3 regions of the Glutamicibacter sp. V16R2B1 genome follow, and region 2 is predicted to be linked to each of the others. Evidence: riboswitches for the same ligand, from Rfam matches in the RefSeq annotation. Region 2 holds a riboswitch; each other region holds the start of a gene.
What was found. A riboswitch is a leader RNA that binds a small molecule or an ion and turns the genes downstream of it on or off. The one in region 2 is predicted to bind S-adenosylmethionine.

Region 1 (7,072 bases), on a different contig from region 2:
TTCACGCAGCGGTCCATGACCACATTCAGCCCTGCGGCCTCCGCGCGCTCAGCCACCTCCTCGTGCCAGGAACCCAGCTGCAGCCACAGGGTCTTGGCCCCCACGGCCAGGGCCTCGTCCAGCACCCCGGGCAGGTCATCATGCTTGCGGAAGACCTCAACCAGGTCCGGGGTCTCGGGTAGGTCCGCCAGCGACTTGTAGACCGGTTGGCCCAGGATCTCGTCCACCACCGGGTTAATGAAGTACACCCGGTAGTTTGAGGAGGACAGCAGGTAGGTGGCCACGAAGTAGCTGGCCCGCGAGGGCTTGTTCGAGGCCCCCACAATCGCGATCGAGGTGGTCTCGCGCAGGATCTGGAGGCGCTGCGCGGCGCTGGGGCCCTGCCAGGTGCGTAGTGCGGTGCTCATTAGTTCGCTCCCTTCCCGGCCGGCACGGCGCAGGCCGCTGCGTCATAGGACGGCATCTCGAATTGGTGCTCCGGCTCCGGCTGCTGGGCGGCGCTCAGTGCCTGGTCCAGGTCCCAGATGATGTCCTCGACATCCTCCAGGCCCACCGACAGGCGGATCAGGTCCTGCGGCACCCCGGCCGCCTGCAACTGCTCCTCGCTCAGCTGCTGGTGGGTGGTGGACCCCGGGTGCAGCACCAGGGTGCGCGCATCACCGATGTTCGCCAGGTGGCTGGCCAGCTGCAGGGCCTGGATGAACTTGGCCCCGGCCTGCCGGCCGCCCTTGATTCCGAAGCTGAAGACCGAACCCACACCCAGCGGCAGCAGCTTGCGCGCCTGCTCGTGCTGGGGATGGGAGGCCAGGCCCGCATAGTTCACGTAGCTGACCCGGTCATCGGCCTCCAGCCACTGGGCCACCTGCTGGGCGTTGGCCAGGTGCGCGTCCATCCGCTGGGCCAGAGTCTCCACGCCCTGCAGCAGCTGGAACGCGGACTGGGCCGGCAGGGAGGGACCGAAATCGCGCAGCTGCTCACTGCGCAGCTTGGTCAAAAACCCGTACTCCCCGAAGTTGCCCCACCAGGAGACGTTCCCATAGCTGGGTACCGGCTCGGTCATGGTGGGGAACTTCCCGTTGCCCCAGTTGAAGGTGCCCGATTCGATGACCACCCCGCCCAGGGTGGTGCCGTGACCGCCAATGAACTTGGTCGCCGAATGGATCACGATGTCCGCGCCGTGCTCGATCGGACGCAACAGGTAGGGCGGGGTCAGCGTCGAATCGACCACCAGCGGAATGTCGTGGCGGTGCGCCACCGCCGCCAGCCCGGCCAGGTCGGCAATGTCCCCGGAGGGGTTGGCAACCACCTCGGTGTACACCGCCTTGGTGTTCGACCCGATCGCGGCCTCGAAATCGGCCGGGTCGTTGGAGTCGATGAAGGTGGTCTGAATGCCAAAGCGGCGCAGTGAGACATCCAGCTGGGTGATGGTCCCGCCGTAGAGCTTCGCAGAGGCGACAATGTGGTCCCCGGCCTGGGCCAGCGCGGCAAAGGTGATGAACTCCGCCGCCATGCCCGAACCGGTGGCCACCGCGCCGATCCCGCCCTCCAGGGAGGCCATGCGCTCCTCGAAGGCGGCCACTGTCGGGTTGCCGATGCGGGAGTAGATGTTCCCGTACTTCTGCAGCGCAAATAGGTTCGCCGCATCATCGGTGTCCTTGAATACGAAGGACGTGCTTTGGTAGATCGGCACCGCGCGGGCGCCGTGTTCGGCATCGGGGGTTCCGCCGGCGTGCAGGGCACGGGTGCGGAATCCAAACTTGTGGTCGGCCATGGTGGCGTGACTCCTTATCGGCTCGTCTTCCGGCCCACCGCGGCATTGGCCGGGAGGGCCATCAAGGCAATATCCCGGAATCAATGTCTGTCTTCACTGCACTGGCCCTATGGCCGAAGACAGCTCCATCGTTTCTGGCGGTAGCACCGTATCCACCGGCTGTGGCAGGTTGCTGCGGCGTCATCGAACCAGATCTCTCGGCCGCTCGGGATGGTTACCCCCAGTGTCTCAACATGTGTGAATGTGACCCAAGTTGTGCGTCGAAAGATTGCGCGGCGCGTCACAGGCCCCATCCGGCCATCCGCACCCCGGGGGATTCAGCGCCACCGGCAGTACTGGCTAGACTCAAGAAGTATGAATGGTGCACTGGCTTTGGTTCGACACGGACAAACCGACTGGAACCTGGCAGGCAGGCTGCAGGGGCAGACGGACATCCCGCTCAACGCGACCGGGCGGGAACAGGCGCGCGCGGTCGGCGCCCGGCTGGCCGATGAGGGCTGGGATGTGGTCCTGGCCTCCCCGCTGGGCCGCGCCCAGGAAAGCGCGCAGATCATTGCCAAGACCCTTGGGGCCCGCACCGGCCCGCCGGTACCGGAACTGGTGGAGCGCGGATTCGGGCCACTGGAGGGGCAGTGCCGCTCGGAGCTGGATGAGGACCTGGTGCAGGAGCTGATGGAGCAGGCCGAACCGCGTTCGGCCGTGCTGCGCCGGGCAGTGCCGGCCCTGCTCCAGCTGGCCGCCACCCACCCCCAGCGGCGCATCCTGTGTGTCAGCCACGGGGCGACCATGCGCATCATCCGCGATACCCTGCTCGGACGCCGCCTGCCCCAGGGCGTGGAGAACGGGGAAGTGGTGCCCCTGGACCTGGGCGAACTGCGCGAACTGGAACTGGCCCTGCGCGACGGTGACCCGGTCGTGGTCTAGGAACAGGGCCGGCCCCCACCGCCCGGTGGGTGGTCGCAGGAAATCCGGCCAAAGACCTCACGAAAAGCTGTCCCGCCACGTTTACATGGTGAGAGCCAATCACCAGGAGCACCATGAAGCAGCCATTCGAACAGATCGTGCAGGCCCACGGACTGAGCGTGTTGCGCGTGTGCCGCTCCCTGCTGGATGAACACCGCGCCAAGGACGCCTGGTCGGAAACCTTCCTGGCCGCCCTGCGGGCCTACCCGCAACTGGATCCGGAGGCCAACGTCCAGGCTTGGCTGGTGCGCATCGCCCACCGCAAGGCCATCGATGAGCTGCGCCGCCAGCGGGGCGAGGATCTGGAAACCGACCCCGCCGCACACGCCCCCTCGACGGAGGCCGGGCCGGAAGGCCGGGCCGAAAACCTGGAGCTGTGGCAGCTGGTCAAGCAGTTGCCGGAAAAACAACGCTTGGTCGTTGCGTACCGCTATTTGGGTGGATTGGACTACCGGCAGATCTCCCAGATTCTTTCCGGAACCCCGGAAGCAGCGCGGCGCGCCGCCGCCGACGGGATCAGCAATCTGCGACGCCGAATGGACGCCGGATCAGCAACTGGAGGAAAACCATGAGTCAGCTTGATGGCACCGCCCCGCTGAACACCCCGCCGACCGAGGTTGAGCAGCGCCTCCTGGCCAGCCTGCACGACCGGCTGGAGCAGGCCGCCCACCGGGAGCACCTTACCGACGCGGTGTACCGGATCGTGCAGTCGCCCCTGGGCCCCCTGTTGGTGGCCGCCACGGAGGTAGGGCTGGTGCGGGTGGCCTTCGCCTCGGAGGAGCACGAGCGTGTGCTGGAACAGCTCAGCGAAAGCCTGGGCGCCCGGATCCTGCGCTCGCCGGGCGCATTGGACACCGCGGCCCGGCAGCTGGAGGAGTACTTCAGCGGCCACCGCACCAGCTTCACCCTGCCGCTGGATCTGCGGCTCTCCACCGAATTCCGGCGCCGGGTCCAGCTGGAACTGGGCCACATCGGTTACGGACACACCCTGAGCTACCGGCAAATGGCCGAACGCATCGGAAAGCCTGCGGCCGTACGGGCCGTGGGGTCGGCCTGCGCCACCAACCCGCTGCCCATTGTGCTGCCCTGCCACCGGGTGCTGCGTACCGATGGTTCGCTGGGGGGCTACCTGGGCGGGCTGCAGGCCAAGCGGATCCTGCTGCAGCTGGAAAACCCGAACGGCGCGCGGCAACCCTCCACCCTGTTCTAGCTCCCCATGCGACGCCCGGGGTGCCGGCGCTTGCGTGGGAGGGCGACCGCCGATTCCACGTGAAACAACCTTGAGAGGCTGATAGCGTCACCGACGTGGTGTGATAGAGGTTTGTCGCCACGACGAGAGAATGTTCGACAAACGATTTCGTTTGCCATCCGACCCTGTTGTCCTCCCGCCAGGGTCGGGAGTACGGACCGGATCAGGCATCGATGACCAGGTCCGTGCTCGCGGTGGAGCAACAGGGCAGGAATTTTCCGGCTTCGATTTCCCGGGCCCGGATCCCGCCCTGGTGGTTCATGTCCACCTCACCGGAGAGCTTGATGACCTTGCAGGAGCCGCACATGCCCTCCTGGCAGTTGGCCCCGATGCGCACCCCGGCCTGTTTGGCGACCGGCAAAATCCGCTGGTCGGGGTCGATGCGCACCTTCAGGCCGGACTTGAGGAAGGACATGGTCAAACTGCCTTCCCCGACGGTGGCAAACTCCTGGGGGTCCGTGGGCGGTGTGCCGCCAAGGTCAGGTGGCGGCCCGGGCGCCGCATCCGATGCGGAACCACGCCCGCCCTCCTCCGTGGGCAGGGCGCCGGGTGGTCCCGGCGGCGTGGCTGGCGCCGGGTCGTACAGGCCTAGGTTCTGCTGTTCGAATTGGGATTCGGGTGCCTCGGCCATTTCCCCGGCCAGGTCCTCGGCATATGCCAACTCCTGCTGGTATTCCAGGCGGGTCTGCCGGCCCCCCGAGAAGAACTCCATGTGGATGGAGGTGTCGTCAACCCCCACCTCCAGCAGCAATTTGGCCGCGTTGTTCAGGTACCCCTCTGGGCCGCACGCATAGACGTGGCGGCCGTTCGCGTCCGGGGCCACCTGCTCAATCATGTGGCAGGTCAGTCGTCCCAGCATCCATTCCCAGTCCCCGGGCACGGAGCGGTCCCCCAGGGAGTAGTACACCGTGATGCGTTCATCGACCGCCGCAATGTACTCCAGTTCCTTGGCAAATCCGAACCCGCCGGGTTCGGCTCCGTGATACAGCACCACGACGTCGGCCTGGCCGGGCAGGGCGTGGATGGTGCGCACCATGGAGATGATCGGGGTGATGCCCGCCCCGGCGGCCAGGAAGAGAAAGCGCGCGCGGCGCTCGGCGTCGGGCAGGTGGAAGGCGCCAATCGGGCCGAGCATCTCCAGCACGGTGCCCGGGCGCACGTGCCGGTGCACCCACGGGGAGACCAGACCCTGTTCCTCGCGCTTGACGGTGATGTTAAAGGTCCAGGGTTCGGTGGGCGCACTGGAAATCGAATAGTTCCGGTCGACTGGTTCCTGGCCTTCCCCGTGAACGGGAAAGGCGATGTTCAGGTACTGGCCGGAGCGGAACGCCAGCGGGGCCCCGTCGGTACGGCGGAAGACGAAGGTCATCATGCCCCCGGCCTCGGGGATCGTTTCCAAGCATTCGGCGCTGAATTCCTGCGGATGCCAGGGGCCCAGGGCGCGGGCGGCACCGGCGGCCTGGTTCGTGGCCCGCAACACCCGGTTCCAGGGCATCTCCAGGCCGCGGATGCGCTGGATGCCGGAGGCACGGATGCTCGTGGTGGTGACCGTCATGCCAGATGCTCCCGCATCCGCTGCACGTACCAGTTGATGAACGCCTCCACCTGGTACTCGCTTTTCATGTAGGGCCCGGGCTCGTAGGCGGGACTGGCGGCACCGGCCTGGCACAACTCCACGAAGGCCTTGTCCTGCAGGTTGGTCTGCTTCCAGGTGTGCGTCAGGGACTCCACCTCGTAATCCACCCCGGCCTGCGCGTCGTCGGCCACCAGCCAGGTGGTGCGCACCAGGGTCTGGTGTTCGTTGATGGGGAAGACCGCAAAGGTGATGACGTGGTCACCAAGCAGGTGGAACCAGCTGTTGGGCTGAATGTGCAGCGAGCAGCGGCCGAGGCGGAAATCTGGGAGGTCGCCGAGCAGTTTCTTGGACAGCCGGCGCCCGGTGGGCGAGAAGGATTCGCCCTGTCCGTCCAACGGTTCGCGCGAGACGCGGAACCCGGCCGCCCGGGTATCCAACTCCTCGATGACCGCATAGGGCAGCCCATAGCGTCGGCAGCGTTCCTCCAGTGCGCCCTGCGCCTGTTGGTTCCGGTCCCAGACCTCGACCAGGTGCGGCGGCACCGTGCTCTCATTCAGGCCCCAGGTGGGGAAGAGCGCGCAGGCCAGCTCCGGGTGGCCATCGCAGTGGTAGCACTCGCGGTTGTTCTCCATCACCAGCTTCCAGTTGCCCTGTTCAACAATGTTCTGCTGGTAGGCCACCTTGGTGCGGGACAGATCATGGGGCGCGAGGTAGGGCTCGAAGACGGCCGCGGCCCGGTCAAAGTCCTCGGGCGGCTCGGGGGACAGGCAGACGAAGATCAGTCCGGCATAAACCCTGCTGTGTGCCCGTTTCAGCGCGAAACAGCCCTTGTCGAAATCCACTTCCCCGGGGGCCGAGGCGTGAATCAGTTCCCCGTCCTGGGAGTAGGTCCAGGAATGGTAGCCGCACACCAGGTTGCCGGTCGAGCCGGAGGCCTCGGTCAGCACCCGCGCGCCGCGGTGTCGGCACACGTTGTGCAGGACGTTGATTTGCCCGTCGTCCTTGCGCAGGATGATCAGCGAGCTGGGGCCGAAGTCCACGGTGATGTAGTCTCCGGGCTCCGGGATTTCCGCGACACTGGCGGCGTAGAGCCACTGGGTGCCGAAGATTCCCTCCATGTCCAGGGCGAAGAGGGTCGGGTCGGTGTAGAACGGCGCATTGAGCGAATACCCCGAGCGGCGCCGGGCGAAGAGCTGGCGTATTTCCTCCAGCTGCCCGGCGGGCAGGGCAGTGGCAAGGCTGCCGCGGGCCGTGCGCGGCGCATTCATCGAAACAGACATGGGCGGTTCCTTGGAAGGGGGGCGGAAGGGGAGCCTGTCAGCGGCCGCGGCATGGCGGGGACCGCAACGTGAACGGATGTTGTACCGATCACATTAGATGCTGTGAAAGTGCAATAAAAGCGCAAAAACCTGCCGATCATCGTGCACAATATCCGCATGATCGATGCCCGTCTCCACACGCTGCGCGTGTTCGCCACCTGCGGCACCGTGGCGGCCACGGCCGAGCTCACCGG
Region 2 (7,072 bases):
TGGTGCGGCCCTGGACGTTTTGCTGCGGGACTTCAGTATTCGGCGCTGCCGTGGCTGTGCTCAAAGACCAGTGAGGTCTGGGTGGTCGCCACGGCCGGGTTCGAGGACAGGTAGTCGAGCACGAACTGGCGCACGTCCGCAGAGTTGCGCACCGCCACGTGCAGCACGAAATCGTCGGCGCCGCCCAGGAAGAACAGCTGACGCACTCCGGGCTTGGCCTGCATGTCCTGGGCGAAGGTCGACATCAGGTGCCGGGCGCCGGGACGGATGCGAACGAAGATCAGCGCCTCCAGCTCTCGTCCGAGCACCTGCGGATCCACCTCGATGGTGAACCGGGAAATCACGCCGGTATCACGCAGCTGATTCAGCCGGGCCAGGCAGGTCGAGGGGGCGATGCCCAGCTCCTCGGCCAGGGAGTTGTTCGTGCGGCGGGAGTTCTCCGACAGCAGCCTGAGCAGTTTACGGTCCAGCTCATCGAGCTGCGCACGCTTGATCTCGGCCGAGACCGGATTATTCACCACTGTCGCACCTGCTTTCCCCTGGTTCGGCACTTGGGCGCCGGCCCGCAGTGCCGATACCTGCACCTTTGACTGACGTTGTGATTCACCATCATAGGTCTCACTTGATTTCTTCCGGGCCTATTACCCGGCGGGCGCGCTTCCTGCGACGCAGGATCAGCCACAGCACCAGCGCCACCAGCAGCACGATGCCCACCAGCCACGGCCAGTCCAGCGCGATCCATGCATAGATGAATGCCAGGCCCACGGTGGTGTACACCAACGCCCAGATCAGACAGCCGACAATCACCGCCGGCAGGTAGCGCCGCAGCGGCATCCGGGTGATTCCGGCGGTCGCGTTCACCGCCGTCTGCACCCCCACGGTCAAGAAGCTCAGCGGCACGGCGAAGACGCCCCACCGGGCCAGCAGGGCCTGGGACTTGAGGTAGATCGGGCCGCGCAGCACCCGCTGGAAACGCGTCTGCTTCACCCCCGCGGCGATGCTGCGTCCGATCCAGTAGGTGGTGTTCGCGCGGATCATCGCCCCAAGGAAGAAGAACAGGTACGTCACCAGGTAGGGCGCGTCCTCGATCCACTGCATCATGGCAACGCGCCTACGGAACCATCTTGATGCGGCGCACCAGCAGCCCGCCGGCCACGCTGACCACCGCGGCGCAGACAAACAAGGTGGGGTACCCGCCCAGCCAGCTCACCGCGATCCAGGCGATCAGGGGCGCGAAGACCTGCGGCAGGGAGTTGGCGACGTTGATGACACCCAGGTCCTTGGCCCGGGAATCGGCGTGCGGCAGCACCTGGGTCAGCAGCGCGTAGTCCACCGCCAGGAAGGATCCGAATCCCAGTCCGAGCAGCACCGCTCCGCCGATCGCCACCGGGAAGGAGGGGGCCACGGCCATGACCAGCGCCGCGGCGGCCACAATCAGGGAGGAGATCACCACGTAGCGCTTGCGCTTGCCGTCCCGGTCGGAGAGCTTGCCAGCCACCACCGAGGAGAGGATCACAAAACCGGCGTAGATGCTGCTGAGCACCAGCACCCCGGCGGCCGGTTCGGGATGGTTCAGCCCATCCTGCAGGAAGTACAGCAGGTAGACCAGGATCAGCTGGCTGGAAAGGTAAAGCAGGAAGCGGGTCAGCCAGGCCCAGCCGAAGTCCGGGTAGCGGACCGGGTTGATCCAGAAGCTGCGCAGGAAGCTGCCCCAGGCGAACTCCTCGCGGGCGCTGGCCGGCAGCACCACGTCCTGGCGCAGCAGCACGAAGGGCACCGAGCACAGGGCAATCACCACCGCGACGATCGCGTAGCCGAACACCAGGTCACTGGCGGCGACCATGCCGATGCCGGCGCCCACCAGGATGCCCAGGGTCTGGGCCAGGGCGATCAGCCCACCCACGGTGCCGCGCTGGGCGACCGGGACCTTGTCCGGTACGACGGCGAGCACCGCGGCCAGCGCGGCGTTGCCCGCGGCCTGCATCAGTGCCCAGCCCAGCACCAGCACCGTGACGGTCTGTGCGGTGGACATCAGCAGCAGGGCCAGCGCACCGCCCAGGGTACCGGCCACGATCCAGGGGATGCGGCGGCCAAAGCGGGAGGTGGTTCGGTCGCTGAGGGCGCCGAACAACGGGTTCGCGATCATCGAGACAACCGCGCCCACACCGGTCACCAGCGACAGGGTGGCGTTTTTCTGCTGCGGGGAGATCGCCTCGGAGTGCAGTCCCAGCAACACCTGGATGGGTGCGAAGAAGCCGACGTTGATGCCGATGTGCACAATCAGTACCGCGGCGATCCAGCCGACGCCCACGCGCGCGGTGGGGGTCCGGAGTGCTTCGACTGCCTTGTTAGATTCCATGCTGCTGCGTACCCGCCTACCGTTTGCGACCCAGATTGCGCGGAGTGATCCCCGGATCTTCCAGGTCGGTGATGGGCGGGGTGATCTCCTGTTCAATCAATTTTCGCACGGCCCGGCCCATCAGCCCGCCATCGACCATGGAGGCGGCCACCAGGCGGTCCTGCCCATCCAGGCCGAAGAGCACCTGGATCTTGCCCTGCCGGGTGTGGCGGGCCACGGTGCGCGCCACCGCGGTGAAGTCCCCGACGACTTCCACGTGGGATTCGTGGCGGTCGGACCAGAACCAGGGCACCTTGCGCCGTGGGGCGCTGGTGCCCATGATCGTTGCGGCGGCGAGCGCAGCATCCTCATTGGCCCGGTCCCAGTGGCGCAGGGGGCGGGCACCGGCCTCGCGGGCCACATCCCCGATCGCCAGCACCTGGGGGACGCTGGTGCGCATGCCCGCGTCCACGATGATGCCATTGTTCGTTTCCAGGCCCAGGGTGTCGGCCAGGGTGAGGTTCGGCTCCACCCCGATCGCGGCCACCACGACGTCGGCCTCGATGCTCTCCTGATTGACCTCGACACTGTTTTCGGTGATCCGCTCGGCCATCCCGGTCACCACCCGGATCCCGTTCAGCCGATGGTCCTCGTGCAGCTGGCGGGCCATGGGTTCGCCAAAGGCGGTGACCAGCGGCACCTGCTGGTTGCTGATCAAGGTGACCATGGCGCCGAACTGTCGGGCCGCGGCGGCGAATTCGGCCCCGATGAGCCCGGCACCGATGACCACCACCTGGGTTCCGAAGGCGCCGAAGGACAGCTTCTGTGACAGGTCCTCGGCGTCCTTGGCCGTATGGATCACCCGGGCATGTTCGGCCCCGGGCACCTGCAGTCTCCTTGGCGTGGTTCCGGTGGCGAGCACCAGCCAGTCCTGTTCGGATTCCGGTGCCTGGACCTGGTCAATGCGCTGCGGCTGCAGCTGCACCGAATGCTCAATAAACCATGCCGGGGGTGCGAGGTTGACCCGTTCCAGCGTCTTGCTCAGGGGCGGGCGATCGTAGGGCAGCCCCTCCGGATCGCTGAGCGTGATGTGTCCGGCATAGCCCGCCTGGATCAGCGTGTGGGCCAGGGAGAAACCGGCGACCCCGGCCCCGACGATATGCACTGAACCCATTTAGAAGTGCAGCTCCAGCATCCCGTCGATGACCTCCACCTTGTAGGTGCGCGCATCAACATAGGCTGGCAGGCACAGGACCTTGCCGGTCTTGAGGTTAAACCGGGAAGCGTGCAGCGGGCATTCGACTTCGCAGTCTTCAATCCATCCTTCGGACAGGGAGGCGACTTCGTGGGTGCACTCATCCTGCAGGGCGTAGAAGTTGCCGTCCTCCGCATGGAAGATGGCGATGTCCTCCTTGGCTCCGCTGTCATCGGATTCGACCTTCAGCGCCTCACCGACCGGAATCATGTCGACTGGACCCACCGTGTAGCTCACTGCTTCTCCTTCGGTTCTAAAATTAGTCTTTCTCATCTTGTCACCTTCTGCGGACGCTCACGTAGTAGCTCGGTCACGTCCCGCTGGGCGTATCCCTGGGCCAGCGTTTCCTGTTCCGGCGTGGGAAGCCCGAACAGGTCGGGGCAGATCATGGCCGGGGTGTGCGCCCGCCTAGAATGGTTCCATGCATGACGAAGAACTTTTCACCACGGTGGAAAGAGAGTTCACCACGACCTTGTTCCGCGCCCGCCAGACCCTGGTGCAGCGCGCCAAAGCGATCCACCCGGAGCTGCAGGCCCCTGGTTACCGGATCCTGGCGATCCTAGTGCATCACGATTCCCAGCAGCAGGGGTTCCTTGCCGAATCGCTGCAGCTGGACAAGGCCACGATTTCCCGGCTGGTCAAGCAGTTGGAGACCCAGGGACTGATCACCCGGACCGCGGATCCCAAGGATGGCCGGGCCCAGCTGGTGTCCATCACCGAGCGGGCGCGCGACGCCTGGTACGCCAGCGGCCAGGCGCAGCGCCAGCGCCTGCGGGACAAGCTGGAGGACTGGTCCACCGAGGACGTGCAACGTTTCGCCGATCTGCTGCACCGTTTGAACGACAACTCCGACGCCGCCGACGCCGGTTAACCGCAGCCGCAGTCAAAGGGTGCGCAGCGTGGTGCCGCTTGCCATGAGGGCCGGGGTGCTGCTGGAGGCAATACCTCATTGGTCCACCGCCGTGCTCCCCCATCGCCCGGCCCGAACGTGACCTACCTCCGCACATGACGGGATGACGAAACATGACGCGGCTCGTTGTCCACCCCGCCCGATGCGGGATAGAACAGAAGCACTGAATCACGAGTTCCGACCGTACAAGCCCTGGCTGGTCGGACGGCAACCCTATTTGCGCCATTGTGCGGGGTGCCCCAGGTGATGATTCGACGCTGTTGAAGGCCAGCAGCGTAAGCGATGGCGCCCCCTTGCGCCAGAAAGGGGAAGATTTCCCATGACCAGCACCCTGACCCTCGCCGAGGACCGCGCCCAGCGACTGGATGCCGCCGCGCAGGCATGGAACGAACGGCTGTCGGCCGACCCCGCCAACGGCAGCTTGTCCTTCACCGTCACCGGCAGCGGTACCGGTGCGGTGGCCAGCGACATCAAGGCCGGACGGCACACCTTCCAGGTCGACGAGCCGGCGCCGCTGGCCGGGGACGACGCGGCCGCCAGCCCGGTCGAGTACGCGCTGGCCGCGCTGGCCTCCTGCCAGATCGTGGTCTACCGCCTCTACGCCCAGCAGCTGGGGATCCAGGTGGATGACATCAAGGTCACCGCGAACGGAGATCTGGATGTGCACGGCCTGTTCGGCGCCGACCCGTCGGTGCGCCCCGGTTTTACCGGTGTTCAGCTGGATGTGCAGCTCACCGGTCCGGAATCCACCGAGCGCTATCGTGAGCTGCAGCGGGTGGTCGATGAGCACTGCCCGGTGCTGGACGTTTTCAAGAACCCGGTACCGGTGAGCGTCAACGTCCTCGTGTCCGGACGCTAGCCAGGGCCTTGTCCGGTCCGCCTGCCAGCGCGTAGCCTGAGGCCAGGCGAGCATTGGAGGAAAGCAGCATGTCAGCATCAGCCGCGCCGGACTGGGACCCACGGTCCCCGGAGGTGCTAGAGGACCAGATTGCCGCCTACGACCGCTTCCGGGCCCAGTGCCCCGTCGCCCACAGCGAGTTCCTCGGCTACTCGGTGCTGGGGCACGAAGATGCGCTGCGGGTGCTGCATGATCCGGAAACGTTCAGCAACGCCGTCTCCCAGCGGCTGACCGTGCCCAATGGCATGGATCCGCCGGAGCACACCGTCTACCGGGCGGTCAATGACCGCTACTTCACCCCGGAGCTGATGCGCCGCTTCGAGCCGGTGTGCCGGGAAGTGGCGCTCAGCCTGCTCCGGGAGCTGCCGCTGCACGAACCGGTCGACGTGATTGAGCAGCTGGCCGAGGTCTATGCACTGCGCGCCCAGAGCGCGTTCCTGGGGTGGCCGCGGGAGCTGGAGGAACCGCTGCGCGCCTGGACCGCGAAGAACCGCACGGCCACCTTGGCCCAGGACCGACCGGCGATGAAGGCCATCGCCGTGGAGTTTGACGGATACATTCGCCAGCTGCTCCAGCAGCGGCGCGAGGCCGGCCACCGCGCGCCGAAGGACCTGACCACCCAACTGCTGCATGAGCAGGTGTACGGCCGGGCGCTGAATGACGAGGAGCTGGTCAGCCTGTTGCGCAATTGGACGGTCGGTGAGCTGAGCACCATTGCCGCTAGTGTCGGGATCCTGGCCAATTTTCTGGCCACCCACCCGGAAATCCAGACCCGTCTGCGCGAGGATCCCTCGCTGATCGGGGCGGCCAACGACGAGATCCTGCGGGCGCACGCCCCGCTGATTGCCAACCGTCGGGTGGCCACCCGGGATGTGGAGGTCAACGGGCGGCTGATCCCGGCCGGTGAGCGGGTGACCGTGGTGTGGGCTTCGGCCAACCGCGATGAGAGCGTCTTCGGGGACCCGGATGAGTTCCGCCTGGACCGGGACCCGGGGCTGAACCTGCTGTACGGGGCGGGCATCCACATCTGCCCGGGGGCGCCGCTGGCGCGGCTGGAGTTGCGGGTGCTGGTCGAAGAACTGCTCAAGCGCACCAGCAGCATTGCCCCGGCTCCCGGCGCCCAGGCACCGGCCCGGGCCCACTACCCCGGCAGCGGGTACTCCACGCTGCCGCTGCAGCTGGACTGAACCGGCCGCGGACCACAAACCGCCAGCAGGCGCCGTCCCCCTTGGTGGGGGACGGCGCCTGCTGGCGGCAAGGAAGCTGCCGGGTCCGGAACCCGGCCTAGAAGCGGGTCTGCTGGTAGAACCAGTTGATGTGTTCCTCCAGCATGTGCGCGGCCCGTTCCCGGTTGTTGTTGGCAAACGCGCGGTGGATTGCCTTGTGCTGGCGGCGCAGCACCTTCACGATCGGCTGCCAGGTCGCATCGTCCGGAATGGCCGAGGCCACGTAGTCGCTGATCGAGTGGCGCAGGGATTCCATCATCGCCTCCACCACCGAGTTGCCGGCCATCGAGGAGAGCAGCACATGGAACTCGGCGTCAATGCGGTGGAACTCGTCGCGGGAAAGCTGCGGGTCATCCATGCGCATGATCAACACCGCGGTGCGCTCGATCACCTGTTGGGCGTGGATCGGGTCGCGCGGGGTCATCTGCGCCGCCCAGGTCTCCAG
Region 3 (7,072 bases), on a different contig from region 2:
TCGAGCGGGTCCCGGTGGACAGCTTCATCCCGCAGCATGAGAACGACACCGAATCGGCGGTCTTCCAGCTGGTGCTGCTGGCCGTGCAGGCCGGCGTGGCCCGCGCGGCGCTGAATGACCTGCGCTCCTCGGTCCAGCTGCGCACCCGCAGCTTCAGCACCGGCACCGGGGTCCCGGTCCGCCACGAACCGCAGGTCCTGCAGGTCGTGGGGGAGGTCTCGGCCGAGGTCTTCGCCATCGAGTCGGTGGTGATGGGCGCCGTGCTGGAGGTCGAGGCCGCCCTGGCCGACGCCAACCTGAGCCCCGCCGAACGCTATGCGGTGTGCGAGTTGGCCGCCAACCGCGCCCAATCGGTCACCCAGCCGCTGACCATCGGGGTGACCAGCAAGCTCTTTGACCCGCTGGGCGCCTCGGCCACCAAGGCCAGCTGCAACATGGACCGGCACTGGCGCAACGCCCGCACCATCGCCACCCACAACCCCGCCATCTACAAATCCCGCATCGTGGGCGACTACGAGATCAACGCGGTGCCCCCGGTGCGGCTGAACGCCACCGGGGACGTCCCCGCCCCGGGCCAGGTCAGCTTCCGCTAGTCCCGCCCGCCACCATCGAATCAAACCCCCGAAAGAAGGACCGCCATGAGCCGCACACCCCGCGAAATCCTGTTCAACGCCTTTGACATGAACTGCGTCGCCCACCAGTCGCCCGGACTCTGGCGCCACCCGCAGGACCAAGCCGCAAGCTACAACACCCTGGGCTACTGGACCCACCTGGCCAAGGTGCTGGAAAAGGGCAAGTTCGACGGGCTGTTCATCGCCGATGTGCTGGGCACCTATGACGTCTACAACGGCACCAACGAATCCCCGCTGCGCACCGGCGCCCAGGCCCCGGTCAACGACCCGATTCTGCTGGTCTCCGCCATGGCCGCGGTCACCGAGAACCTCGGCTTCGGCATCACCGCGGGCACCGCCTACGAGCACCCGTACCCGTTCGCCCGCCGCCTGGCCACCCTGGACCACCTCACCGGGGGCCGGGTCGGCTGGAACGTGGTCACCGGCTACCTGCCCTCCGCCGCGCGCAACATGGGCCAGGAAGACCAGATGGAGCACGACGAACGCTACGACCACGCCGATGAGTACCTGGAAGTGGTGTACAAGCTGCTGGAGGGCTCCTGGGAAGATGACGCGGTCAAGGCCGACAAGGTCAGCGGCATCTACACCAACCCGGAGCAGGTGCACCCGATCAACCATGAGGGCAAGTACTTCAAGGTTCCGGGCATCGCCATCACCGAACCGAGCACCCAGCGCACCCCGGTGATCTACCAGGCCGGGGCCTCCAGCCGCGGGGTGAAGTTCGCGGCCGAGAACGCCGAGGCCGTCTTCGTCACCTCGCCGACCCGGGAAATGCTCAAGGCCACCGTCACCAAGATCCGTGACGCCGCCGAGGCCGCCGGCCGGGACCGCTACGACATCAAGATCTTCGCCATGCAGACCATCATCACCGGCCAGGACTCGGCCACCGCGCAGGCGAAGTACGAGGACTACAAGTCCTACGCTGACGTCGAGGGGGCACTGGTGCTGATCTCCGGGTGGATGGGGGTGGACCTCTCGGCCTACGACCCGGACGACGTGATCGGCTCGAACGTGAAGTCCAACGCGATCCAGTCTTCCGTGGAGACCTTCCAGAAGGCCAGCGGCGACGAGGGCTCACCGTGGACCATCCGGCAGCTGGCCGAGTGGGTCGGCGTGGGCGGTTTCGGCCCGATCACCGTCGGTTCGGGCGCCGAGGTGGCCGAGAAGCTGATCGACTGGGTGGACTACACCGACGTGGACGGGTTCAACCTCGCCTACGCGATCACCCCGGGAACCTTTGAGGACATCGTCGAGTATGTGGTTCCCGAACTGCAGGCCCGCGGCGCCTACAAGACCGAGTATGCCGAAGGCTCGCTGCGCAACAAGCTCTTCGGTGCCGGCGACCGGGTCAAGGACACCCACCGCGCCGCCCAGTACAAGATCGCCAACCGCCTGGCTGCCGCCCGCTAGCGGCCAGCGGTGAACAGGGCGGCGCGGCCGCGGAAAAACCCGTCACTGGTCTTTCCGCGGCCGCGCCGCCTTCGGTGTGGATGCGCGGGAGCTACTTGTGCTTCTTGTGTCCCTTCAGCTGCTTCACCACCATCGCCGAGCCGCCCCCGCGCCGGGTCGGTTCGGCCGCGGCGGTCAGCTTGCCCCGCGGGCCGATCTCCACGGCCGCCACCGCACCGATCTCCGCCTGCGGGGTAAAGGAATCCCCGGACGGCACGAACTGGTGGCCGAAGGGCTCCAGCATCCGGGCATCATCGGCAATGAACTCCGGTTCGGCGGTGACCGCGGTAGTGTTGCGCTGTGAGGCGCGCGGCGCGGCAATCGCCTCGGGAAGCTCCATGCCCAGATCCACGCGGTTGACCAGGGTCTGCAGCACCGTGGTGATGATCGTCGAGCCGCCCGGGGAGCCAACCGCCAGCACCGGCTTGCGGTCCTTGAGCACAATGGTCGGCGCCATGGAGGAGCGCGGCCGCTTGCCCGGCTCGATGCGGTTCGGGTCGGCCGGATCGTAGACGGTGGAGAAGTCGGTCAACTCGTTGTTGAGCAGGAACCCGCGGCCCGGCACCACGATGCCCGAACCGCCGGTCTGTTCAATGGTCAGCGTGTAGGACACGACGTTGCCCCACCGGTCGGCCACCGACAGGTGCGTGGTCGAGATGTTCTCCGTGTCCTTCTCCTGCGCCACCACACCGGCTTCGGTGGGGCACCGCCCGTCATAATTGGCGGCATCGCCCGGCGCTACCGGTTTCACGGAGGCGCGCTGCGGATCCAGGGCGCAGGCCCGCTCGGCCCCGAAGAGTCGGTCGGTCAGCTGGCGGGTGGGCACATCGACGAATGCCGGATCCCCGACGTATTTGCCGCGGTCGGCAAACGCCAGGGCGCTGGCCTCCAGGTAGTGGTGCAGCGCGTCGGGTCGCGGCATCGTTGAAAGCTGGAACCGATTCAGGATGTTCAGGGCCTCGCCGACCGTGGTGCCCCCACTGCTGGAGGGGGCCATCCCGTAGACGTCCAGGCCGCGATAGTTCACCCTGGTCGGCTTCTGCTTCACGACCTTGTAGCGTGCCAGGTCCGCGGCGGTCATGTGGCCGGCAGGCACGGGCAGCTCGGTTCCCGGCACCACCGGCGGGGCCTGCACGGTCGCGGCGATCTGCTCGGCGAGCTCACCGCGGTAGAACGAGTTGATGCCACGGCGCGCAATCATGCGATAGGTCTTGGCCAAATCGGGGTTCTTGAACACGGTGCCCACCTTGGGGGCATCCCCTCGGGGAAGGTACAGCTTCCTGGTGGACTCGAAGGCCTCGAACCGCTCCTTGTTATCCAGGGTTTGCTCGCGGAACGTCTCATCCACGACGAAGCCGCGCGTGGCCGTCTTGATGGCCGGCTGCAGGGCCTTTCCCAGGCTCATCGTTCCCCAGCGGTCAAGTGCCTCATCCCAGGTGGCCAGCGTGCCGGGCACGCCCACGGACACCCCGCTGGTCACCAGCTCCGGGGTGAAGGGGTAGGGGCTGCCGGTCTGCGGATCAATGAAGGCGTCGTGGGGCATGGCGGCCGGGGCGGTTTCCCGACCGTCCAGCGTGCTGATCTTCCGGGTGTCGGCGTCGTAGTACATGAAGTAGCCTCCGCCGCCAATGCCAGCGCTGTAGGGTTCGGCGACTCCCAGTGTCGCGGCGGCGGCCACCGCCGCGTCCACGGCGTTGCCGCCGCGGCGCAACACGGAAATCGCCGCGGAAGAGGCCTCCGGGTCGACGGTGGCCACGGCGCCACCGTAACCGGTGGCGGTGGCTTGCTTCTCGGTTTGGCGTGGTTCCGCCTGGGCCGGCGCCAGACTGAGCGCGGTCAAGCCCAACGCCAGGCTGATCGCGCAGGCTGGGGCGCGAAGTGATCGTGGGTGCACAGCTACCCGCTCCTTGGGGGTTGATGGGTTCTGACCCCCTCAAGCTAGGCGAAGTGCACCACATCCAATGGAAGTGAGACGCATCACATTCCAAAAGTTGTGGTTGCCCTGAGGAACCGGCTTTCGGCGCAGTGCCTCCGGGGCGGGGCAGTCCTTCGGAGAGGAGCCAGCGGTTTCTGCGCACGAAGCACCATATGCCTTTCCCGCCGATTTTTGCGCGCAACCTTGGTTCCGGGCAGAGGCAATGAAAGGCCCCTGTGCAGCGCCGGCCCATGGCGGAAAGCACTAGGCTTGGGGCCATGGATTCCTCGGCCTCCCGGCTCCCGCCGGTCGACCTCGCGCGGGCAAGACAATTGTGGGGCGACTATGTGCTTTGGGCAGGGGGCGGGGTCCTGCGACCCGAGGTGTTGCCTGTCGTTGACTACTTCGGGGACAGTCCCGCATTGGCCGATGCGTTGCTGCGCGCAGTTTCCGACGGGGATAAGCGCGCAACCTCGAGCCTGGAGAACGAGTACACGGCAAGCGGTGAACCGTTGCCGGAGGCAGGCGCCTATTGGCTAGCCTGCGATTCCACCGGTACGGCGCGTCTCATCCTGCAGACCACCGAGGTCACCTTGGCGGCCTTTGACCACGTGGACGCCGATTTCGCCTTTGCCGAAGGGGAGGATGACCGCTCGTTGGCCAGCTGGCGCCGCGAGCATGAGAAGTACTGGCGTCGCACCCAGCGGGCTGCTGGACACCAATGGGATCCGACCCTGACGTCGCAGCCGGGTTTCCGGGTCGTGCTTGAGCGTTTCGTTGTCGCCTGGCCTATGGGCCCCGGCAGGGCGTAGCCCCCAGCGGTTTTTCCGCGCCGGTGGATCTGCCGGCTCGTGGATGAGGAATCTGCACAGGGTTTCACAGGGCTCCAACTGCGGGACAAGGCCAAGCCGGCCCGGCCCTGCGGCTGCTGCACGGTACTGCCCCCGGTCCGCGGAGGCGTGTAAAACCCGCGCCACCCACTACAGCGGGCGCGGTGGCACCGGCGCCACCCTGCCGGAGGAATTGTCAAGGATCTGCGGTTTTCGCCTTCACACAATGACTTACCGGCGCGTGTGACCCCATTGTTACGGTGCTGCCGAGCCTTTGTCGCCTCCTCGGTGGCGATGTGACGTCGATGTTTCGTCATGGTTGGTCACATGAATGTCCCCGCCGCACACTGAAATCACCCGGAACACCCACCGGAACAACACCATCCAGAGCGACTGAGAGACCTGGCTCGTTGACGTCGCAGCAACCACCCCGACGGGGAGCGGTGCTAAGGCCAGGACCGATGGAGATTGCTAGATTTCGCAACGGTCCCCGCACACGGGCGGATGTCTGCCTGTTTTGCCTCCCTTCGCGGGAGGGACCTGAATTCAGCGTGCTCCTCGGGCTAAACCGAGAGGAACACGGATTATGCGGCCACCACGTTTGGCGCTGAAAGCCACCGCACTGCTTGCGGCCCTGGGGCTGTCGTTGACCGCATGCGGCGGCAGCGGCGCGGCAAGCCCGAACACCGAGTCGGCACAGCCAGCCGGCGACCCGGTGCAGGGTGGAACCCTGACCTACGCCGAGGTCACCCCCATCGACAACTGGCAGACCCAGGCGGCCCGGTTCTACGAGAAGGCCAACGTGCTGAACTCGGTGCTGGACCGGCTGACCTATTTTGACGCCGAGCAGGGCAAGCTGGTGGGGTGGATCGCCAGTGACTTCACCTCCAACGAGACCAAGACCCAGTACACGTTCACCATTCGTGACGGGGTGACGTTTTCCAACGGCACCGCACTGGATGCCAAGGCCGTCAAGGCGAACCTGGACGCGCTGGGACTGGGCATCAAGGATGCGCAGATCCAGCCGAACGTGGATTTCTCGGCGTACAAGTCCTCCAAGGTGCTGGACGGGAACAAGGTCCAGGTCACCCTGAAGCGTCCGGACGCCAACTTCCTGCGCGCCACCTCCTCGGTGACCGCCGGGCTGGTGGCCCCCGAAACGCTGAAGCTGGACAACGCCGGGCAGTCGGCGATCTCCAAGATCGTGGGTTCCGGACCGTTCGTCTTCGCCTCGGAAAAGCCCGATGAGGAAGTGGTGTTCAGCGCCCGCGACGACTACGCCTGGGCTCCGCAGGGTGCCCAGAACCCGGGGGCTCCCTACCTGGATGAGCTGGTCATCAAGTACCTGCCGGAGGTTGCACACCGTGCCGGAGCCGCCCAGTCCGGGCAGGTGGACCTGGTTCGGGGATTGCAGCCGGTGGATGAGCAGGTGCTGAAATCCGGCGGCGGCCAGGTGTTCGCCGCGCAGGGCGTGGATTTGACCACCAACAACGCCTCGGTGCGCATTGGCTCCGGGCAGCTGGCCGACGCCAAGGTCCGCCAGGCGCTGCAGGTGGGCATCGACCGCCAGGCGCTGAAGGACACCGTGCTTTCGGACAGCTATGTGATTTCCGCATCGATTCTGAACCACAAGGCCCCGGGCTTCGTGGACTTCTCCGCGGAATTGGCCTACGACCCGGCGCGGTCCAAGGAGCTGCTGGATGAGGCCGGCTGGGTTCCGGGACCGGACGGGATCCGGCAGAAGGACGGGAAGAAGCTGGAGGTCACCGTCGCCTCCTCGAACAACTCGGTGGTCATCAAGCCGGCCTTCGAACTTATTGAGCAGCAGTGGCGCGAGATCGGGGTCAAACTGGTGAACCGGGCAGCGGACAACACGTTCCTGACCAGTGCCCTGGTCGATGACAAGGTCGAATTCTTCGGCACCCGGCAGTTCGCCTACGGCGGGCTGGGGCCGGTCTTCGGGCCGGCGAACAACACCCAGACGCTGAACGCGGACGAAGAGTTGAACGAACTGTTCACCCGGGAACAGGCGGCCACCACCGAGCAGGAGCACCTGAAGCTGATCGGTGAGGAACAGCGTGCCCTGGTGCTGGACAAGGCCCTGACCCTGGTGCTGTGGGATGAGGTCCAGGTCTACGGCGCGCATTCGGGCACCCACGTCGACTTCACCTCCGGCACCGCCCCGATCTTCCAGGGCGCCTGGAAGAGCGGCAAGTAGGGGAGGGAAGCATGGGCGGATACATTGC

Region 1: it holds a riboswitch for S-adenosylmethionine, as region 2 does, so the genes downstream of both, FDN03_RS04525 (O-acetylhomoserine aminocarboxypropyltransferase/cysteine synthase family protein) here and FDN03_RS08215 (OsmC family protein) in region 2, are expected to answer to the same signal.
Region 3: it holds a riboswitch for S-adenosylmethionine, as region 2 does, so the genes downstream of both, FDN03_RS04440 (ABC transporter substrate-binding protein) here and FDN03_RS08215 (OsmC family protein) in region 2, are expected to answer to the same signal.

The regions. Positions count from the first base shown of each region.
Region 1 is NZ_VATX01000007.1:82,472-89,543, reverse strand. It holds gene FDN03_RS04530 (CoA-binding protein) at 1-407, opposite strand, end outside; gene FDN03_RS04525 (O-acetylhomoserine aminocarboxypropyltransferase/cysteine synthase family protein) at 407-1,771, opposite strand; SAM riboswitch class I at 1,894-1,988, opposite strand; gene FDN03_RS04520 (histidine phosphatase family protein) at 2,126-2,695, shown strand; gene FDN03_RS04515 (sigma-70 family RNA polymerase sigma factor) at 2,809-3,306, shown strand; gene FDN03_RS04510 (methylated-DNA--[protein]-cysteine S-methyltransferase) at 3,303-3,944, shown strand; gene FDN03_RS04505 (iron-sulfur cluster-binding domain-containing protein) at 4,147-5,538, opposite strand; gene FDN03_RS04500 (aromatic ring-hydroxylating dioxygenase subunit alpha) at 5,535-6,839, opposite strand; gene FDN03_RS04495 (LysR family transcriptional regulator) at 6,996-7,072, shown strand, end outside.
Region 2 is NZ_VATX01000012.1:185,597-192,668, reverse strand. It holds gene FDN03_RS08245 (Lrp/AsnC family transcriptional regulator) at 33-518, opposite strand; gene FDN03_RS08240 (VTT domain-containing protein) at 619-1,101, opposite strand; gene FDN03_RS08235 (MFS transporter) at 1,112-2,359, opposite strand; gene FDN03_RS08230 (FAD-dependent oxidoreductase) at 2,376-3,512, opposite strand; gene FDN03_RS08225 (bifunctional 3-phenylpropionate/cinnamic acid dioxygenase ferredoxin subunit) at 3,513-3,830, opposite strand; gene FDN03_RS08220 (MarR family transcriptional regulator) at 4,015-4,464, shown strand; SAM riboswitch class IV at 4,670-4,791, shown strand; gene FDN03_RS08215 (OsmC family protein) at 4,823-5,362, shown strand; gene FDN03_RS08210 (cytochrome P450) at 5,431-6,588, shown strand; gene FDN03_RS08205 (FCD domain-containing protein) at 6,686-7,072, opposite strand, start outside.
Region 3 is NZ_VATX01000007.1:64,770-71,841, reverse strand. It holds gene FDN03_RS04460 (acyl-CoA dehydrogenase family protein) at 1-593, shown strand, start outside; gene FDN03_RS04455 (LLM class flavin-dependent oxidoreductase) at 639-2,042, shown strand; gene ggt (gamma-glutamyltransferase) at 2,134-3,975, opposite strand; gene FDN03_RS04445 (ASCH domain-containing protein) at 4,344-4,808, shown strand; SAM riboswitch class I at 5,204-5,294, shown strand; gene FDN03_RS04440 (ABC transporter substrate-binding protein) at 5,413-7,044, shown strand; gene FDN03_RS04435 (ABC transporter permease) at 7,056-7,072, shown strand, end outside.